One region of the Bacillus sp. PK6-16 genome, then DNA from elsewhere that is predicted to be linked to it. Evidence: riboswitches for the same ligand, from Rfam matches in the RefSeq annotation. Region 1 holds a riboswitch; the other holds the start of a gene.
The links. A riboswitch is a leader RNA that binds a small molecule or an ion and turns the genes downstream of it on or off. The one in region 1 is predicted to bind cyclic di-AMP.
Positions count from the first base shown of each region.

Region 2: another riboswitch for cyclic di-AMP. It lies ahead of M1D66_RS17835 (APC family permease); the one in region 1 lies ahead of M1D66_RS23405 (SipW-dependent-type signal peptide-containing protein).

Region 1 is NZ_CP096511.1:4,554,129-4,557,544, reverse strand. It holds gene thiD (bifunctional hydroxymethylpyrimidine kinase/phosphomethylpyrimidine kinase) at 1-484, shown strand, start outside; cyclic di-AMP (ydaO/yuaA leader) riboswitch at 566-713, shown strand; gene M1D66_RS23420 (hypothetical protein) at 807-1,193, shown strand; gene M1D66_RS23415 (hypothetical protein) at 1,207-1,440, shown strand; gene M1D66_RS23410 (hypothetical protein) at 1,444-1,566, shown strand; cyclic di-AMP (ydaO/yuaA leader) riboswitch at 1,701-1,846, shown strand; gene M1D66_RS23405 (SipW-dependent-type signal peptide-containing protein) at 1,947-2,051, shown strand; gene kdpF (K(+)-transporting ATPase subunit F) at 2,048-2,128, shown strand; gene kdpA (potassium-transporting ATPase subunit KdpA) at 2,148-3,416, shown strand, end outside.
Region 2 is NZ_CP096511.1:3,499,329-3,502,744, forward strand. It holds gene M1D66_RS17835 (APC family permease) at 75-1,901, opposite strand; cyclic di-AMP (ydaO/yuaA leader) riboswitch at 2,046-2,192, opposite strand; gene M1D66_RS17840 (hypothetical protein) at 2,333-2,461, shown strand; gene panE (2-dehydropantoate 2-reductase) at 2,526-3,416, opposite strand, start outside.

The sequences.
Region 1 (3,416 bases):
AGGCGGTGCATCATTATTACAGCAAGAAGCAGTTCAAGCATTAAAAGAATATTTATTACCAGTAGCAACTGTTATAACACCGAATGTCCCAGAAGCAGAAGTGTTAACTGGGATGGAGATTCATAATGTTGAAGATAGTAAGGTAGCTGCAAAAATATTGCATGAATTAGGTGCTAAATATGTGCTTATGAAGGGCGGACATGCAGAATATCAAGGGAATGAAGTAATTGATTTCCTCTTTGATGGAGAAAAATTTATTGAGTTTAGAAGCGAGCGAATTCCTTCAAAGCAAACGCATGGAAGTGGGTGTACATTTGCTTCAGCGGTTACAGCAGGACTTGCGAAAGGATACTCAATTGAAGATGCTGTTCAAGAAGCAAAACGATTTATTAGTATAGCAATTGAAGAGCCATTGAATATTGGTAGTGGTCATGGACCGACGAATCATTTTGCGTATAAAGTGAATAGAACGCGTGATAGATAAGTGAAAAGCCAGTTTTATAACTGGCTTTTTTTCTGTTTACTTTTTCAAAATACAGGAGTAATATATCAGCCAGAATACATTTTTTTGTAAACGCTGAGTCCAATTATATGGAGCGGAGGAACCAATTTGTGCAGTGTCACTAGGGGTGAATCTTTCAAGTTTGAAAGTAGGGCTACTCTCAAAGTCCGAATCCGACAGCTAACTTCGTAAGCGTCTTGAGAGAGGACGGTGCCATGATGGATACATCACTTCATCGATCTGATTAGTATAGGGGAATATCAATCTATGTTTGATTTCTTTTATACTAAGGAGGATGAGGTACATGGAACTAACACTTATTTGTGTTGGAGAAGAAAGTAAGGTAAATAGTTTAAGAGATTTAGTATCATTTCAACATGAGTTAATTATTTTTACAGCAAATGAAGAGATAGCGGCTGAAGTTAGGAATTGTGGGTTTGATTGGACTTATAGCTGCAGTAAGGAGCAGGACTTTACTAGTATTTGTGAGTGTATTAAGAAGGTGATTTTACTAGGGGATGAGCTTCCAATCGTTAGTTTTTTAACAGAACACATTCGCTTTTCTTTTCAAGCACCTATTACTGTTGTTACAAGGAATAAACGATATCCAGCGAGGCTCTATGAAACAATTGGAGCTAAGTTTGTCGTGTTTACAAATTGTGATAATATTTCTTTTTTATTTTTTGAATAGGGTGGGGGAAGAAATGATGAAGGTACTATTACTTGGAGATATAGCAAATCGTTGGGCAGTATCGGTAGAGCGAGTTCAAGAATTGGTTCAGATCGATCCCCTTTTTCCAGGGCCGTATATTATATTACCATCAAAAGATGCTTTGTATTTAGAGGTAGATATTACCGAGTATGAGCAGCTACATGCAGAATTGACACAAGTTTATATTCGCGGGAGAAATTTACGTGCATTTTTACGAGGAGAATAAAGGTTGAATAAAAAAGAGCGAATGCTGAGTGCAACAAGCTATGCACTTCATGTCATTCGCTCTTTTTATTTCATATTTAAAAGGTCATTTTTAAGAAAAGAGAAGAGAAATAAAGAAAATAGATGAAATAATAGTAATAACCTTCAATGTAAGCGTTTAAATGAATATAAATATTATTATTTTCAGTAATTTACTCCTTTACAAGTGAAATATAGAGGAGTATATTTACTCTCATAAATCATTCATAAAATTTCCAAAAAAACCTAAAATCGCTGAGTTCCAGAAATGGAGCGGGGGAACCAATTTTGTGCATCGTCACTTGGGGTGAATCTTTCAGTTTTGAAAGTAGGGCTACTCTTTAGGCCCGAATCCGACAGCTAACCTCGTAAGCGTTTAGAGAGGAGGTTTACTTTTTGTTGTTCATTTTTTGAACACTGAGTAGAGCTCAGTGTTCTTTTTTAATATTTAAATGGTAAATTTTAACAAAAACAAAGCGAGGGATAGCTATGTTAGATGTTGTAATGGTCGGGATTTTTATTTTATTAGTTGCATCAATGGCAAGTCTTGCAAGTTGGTCAGATAAAGTTGTGAAAGAAGGAAAGCAATCATGATGATTGTCTTATCGGTTATTGTCGCAGCAATTACAGTGTATTTAGTGTATGCATTATTAAATCCAGAGAAGTTTTAATTAGGGGGAATCATTCATTATGATTTGGGTTGCAGTCATTATTACAATGCTCTTGTTTATTTTAGTAGCAAAGCCAACGGGGGTTTATTTAGAAAAAGCTTTTCAAGGTAGCAAAACGCTAGATAAAGTATTTGGGCCTTTTGAAAAACTTATTTTTAAAATTACGGGTGTAAAAGAATACAATCAAACGTGGAAACAGTACGCATTATCATTAGTTTTACTCAACGGATTTATGATTGTTGTTGTATATTTCATTTTCAGATTACAAGGTGTGCTGCCGCTAAATCCAGCGCATATTGAAGGGATGGAGCCTACGCTCGCTTTTAATACAGCGATTAGTTTTATGGCTGATACAAATTTACAGCATTATAGCGGTGAAAATGGTTTATCCTATTTATCACAATTAATCGGGATTACATTTTTAATGTTTGCGGCACCAGCAACGACATTAGCGCTCGTTATGGCTTTTATAAGAGGACTTGCTGGAAAAGAACTCGGTAACTTTTTCGTTGATTTTACGAGAGCGTTAACGAGAGTGTTTCTTCCTATCGCATTTATTGCGGCACTAGTTTTTGTCGCACTTGGCGTACCGCAAACGTTAGATGGGGCGGTTACAGCACAAACGATTGATGGGGCAAAGCAAAGTATATTACGTGGACCTGTTGCATCATTCGTTTCCATAAAGGAACTTGGAAATAACGGCGGTGGATTTTTCGGAGCGAACTCTACGCATCCTTTTGAAAATCCAGGACAAATGAGTAATATTTTGCAAATGATGCTTATGATGTTATTACCAACAGCACTTCCATTTACGTACGGACGAATGGTAGGAAATAAAAAACAAGGTCGCATCCTTTTCGTATCACTTTTTATGGTGTTTTTACTAGGATTTATAACGATTACGACATCTGAACTAAATGGGAATCCGGCATTAAATGGAATGGGTATCGAACATGTACAAGGAAGTACAGAAGGGAAAGAAGTACGATTTGGAACAGTATTTTCTTCACTATACGCAACGGTAACGACAGCTGCTGAAACAGGCGCTGTTAATACGATGCATGATACGTTAACACCAATTGGCGGTTTAGTTCCGCTTGTAAATATGATGTTAAATACTGTGTATGGCGGCGTTGGAGCAGGTTTTGTAAACATTATTATGTATGCAATTATCGCGGTGTTTATATCTGGGTTAATGGTTGGACGGACACCAGAGTTTTTAGGTAAAAAGATTGAAGGTAAGGAAATGAAATTAATCGCGGTCACGATTTTATTTCATCCATTGCTC
Region 2 (3,416 bases), 1.1 Mb from region 1:
CCATATGCAATTATGCATAGCATATACACAAAAAGGATAGCTTCATTTTCACAAAGCTATCCTTAAAAATCTTCTTATTTTTTCAAATGATATGGAACTGTCGTAATAACAACATTTCTTTTATAAAGTAAATACGCACGTATGAGTAAACTGGATTGATTATGAAGAATGTTATGCCAACCTTTTTTTGGAATAAACTGTGGTATAACGACCGTAACACGGTAATTCGATTCACTCGCCTTATATTGCACTGTATCGATAAACTTCGTTAGCGGCTGAATAATACTTCTATAATGAGAATGTAATGTAACAAGCCTTACTTCAGGTTGCCACTTCTTCCATTTCTCTTCAAATTTCTTTTCCTCTTCTCTGTCAAAAGCAACATATACTGCGATAACTTGATCTGCCGAAAGGGATTTCGCATAGTTCAATGAATTTTCTACTACATGGGTCATACCTGCTACAGGAACGACAATTACATTCCCCTCAATTGGAATAAGAGGTTCGCAAGTTTTTAAACTTAATTGATCACCCACTGCATCATAATGCTTCTTAATTCGATGGAATAAGAAGATAATAACTGGTAAGAAAATAAGAATCGACCAAACTTGTGCAAATTTAGTTAAAAAGAACATGCTCATTACGATAAAACTAATAACTGCACCAATTAAATTAACCGTTAATCTTAAAGCCCATCCTTCAGGCTTTTCGCGAAGCCATTTTAATACCATCCCTGTTTGAGAAAGTGTAAATGGAATAAATACACCTACTGCATATAGTGGAATTAAATGTTCTGTTTGTCCTTGGAAAGCTACAATTAAAATAATCGAAGCAACTCCAAGTATAATAATACCGTTTGAGTAACCTAGACGGTCTCCTCTAATCGTAAACATTCTCGGTATGAATTTATCTTTTGCAAGGTTAACCGCTAATAAAGGAAATGCAGAATAACCTGTATTAGCAGCGAGAATTAATATTAAAGCTGTTGTACCTTGTATGAAATAGTACATGAAATTACGTCCAAATGTTTGTTCAGCAATTTGAGAAACAACTGTTACTTCTTTACTCGGAGTCACTCCGTAATAATAAGCTAAAAATACAATTCCTGAAAATAACACAGCAAGTAATGCACCCATTGCAAGCAATGTTTTTGCAGCATTGTTTGGCGCAGGATCTTTAAAGTTCGGAATTGCATTTGAAATTGCTTCAACACCTGTTAAAGCAGAACTACCTGATGCAAATGCTCTTAGTAATAAAAATAAACTAATCCCTGCAACTGGTGTACCAATCGGCGCATGTAAAGTGGGTGAAACATGACCAGTTAAAATATTATATATGCCCACACCAATTAATATAAATAGTGCTAAAACGAATAAATAAACAGGATATGCTAAAACGGAAGCTGATTCCGTTACTCCCCTTAAATTTAATATCGTAATTAATATAACAAATATAACCGCAATAATTACGTTGTGTGCATGTAAGCTAGGAAACGCAGACGTAATTGCATCTGTACCAGCGGACACACTTACCGCAACAGTTAAAATATAGTCAACTAATAAAGATCCTCCAGCAATTAAGCCTGGATTCATCCCTAAATTTTCTTTTGATACAACATACGCTCCCCCGCCATGCGGATAAGCAAAAATAATTTGACGATAAGATAAAATAAGGGCTGTCAATAATACTAATACCCCAACAGCGATCGGAATGGAATACCAATAAGCGATCGCTCCAACACCTGCTAAAGCAATTAAAATTTGCTCTGGACCGTAAGCAACTGATGACAATGCGTCAGAAGATAAAATAGCTAAAGCTTTCGTTTTATTAAGCTTTTGTTCTCCAAGCTCCGTTGATTTTAACGGTCTTCCAATTAAAAATCTTTTAATAGATGAAACCAATGCTGTCCACTCTCCAATAATTTTGTACGAACTTTTCTGCTTGTTACAGCCAGTAAACTATTTCCTCAGAAAACAAAAAATGTCTACAAGCCATAGCGAAATAGACTTGTAGACATTATTTTTTTTGTCGCACAAGCTCCACCTTCCTTCTCAATATAACGCTTACGAGGTTAGCTGTCGGATTCGGGCCTATGAGTAGCCCTACCTTTTTTAAGGATTCACCCCATCGGATTATGTACTAATCCGTAAAAACGGGTCCCCCGTACCATGCGGTTTCAGCGATTTAGAAAATTGAAACTGTGGATTATAATACTCCTTTATTTTCAAAAAGTAAACAAAAATTTTCAATAAGAAAAAAATTAAAATGATTGTGCATAATCCACTGAGAAATATACATAATGAATACTAAAAAATCCGCAAAGGAGACCCATATGTCTAAAGAAAAGAAGCCTATTTTTTCCGATTCATATTTAGATGCAGTAGCAAATGAAATTAATCAGTTATATGGTAAACGTGAACAGGAAATAAATTTGACAGATAGAACGAAAAGAAATAAATAATTTGTCATACAAAAAAATAAAAAAGATAGCAATACACTTATATATTGCTATCTTTTTTATTTTTTCATACATCTAATTCTATTACAGATCTGTTAAAGGTCATCTCTTCATACACCTTTAAATTTTGATATATAGTGCCTAATAATGGTGCCGCTATAGAAAATTTCTCTGCTACATCCAGTAAATATCCTTGCAAGTGCTTCCCTTCAATAAACGAACCCTTCTCCATATCACGTTGCATCGATGACTTCATATCATACGAAATTTTATCAATTGTTTTCATATGTTCCTCGGCAATATTTTCCTTTACGGGAGCTCCTAATACTCTCATGATTTGTACAGATTCCTCAAATACATTACGGATAAAATCACGGCCGCCTTCACTTTCACGGATTGGTCCAATTGGTGCACGCATTAACGTTGTCACACCGGACATTACAGTAATAAATAAATATTTATGCCACATATCTTGCGTAATATTTTCACTTAAAACAAAACTAGATTTCGTACCTGCAAATGCTTTAGAAATATGCTTTACTCTCTCTGAATTTTGAGACTTAATTTCTCCAAACACAAGTCTGTTGGCAGCGCTAGTTTGTACAATTTCTCCTTGATCGTTTAACGTCGTCTCGATAAAGCATAAACCGCCAATTACTTTTTCTTCGCCGAATTCTTTTTGTAATAGCGATAAATGAGCGATACCATTTAACAATGGAATGATTACAGTATTTTCGCCAACAAACGGCTTCAAATCTTGAATTGCCTCGTTTAAGTGATACGCTTTTGTTGAAAATAAAATGACATCAAATGGAGAAGTTCTCTCTTCTTTCGTTATTAATTTCGGTTGAAAGGAAAAATCCCCGTTAACACTTCGGATTACAAGTCCTCTTTCCTCTAATTGTTTTTTCCGTTTACTACGAACAAGAAATGTAACATCTTCTCCCTTTTCGACTAA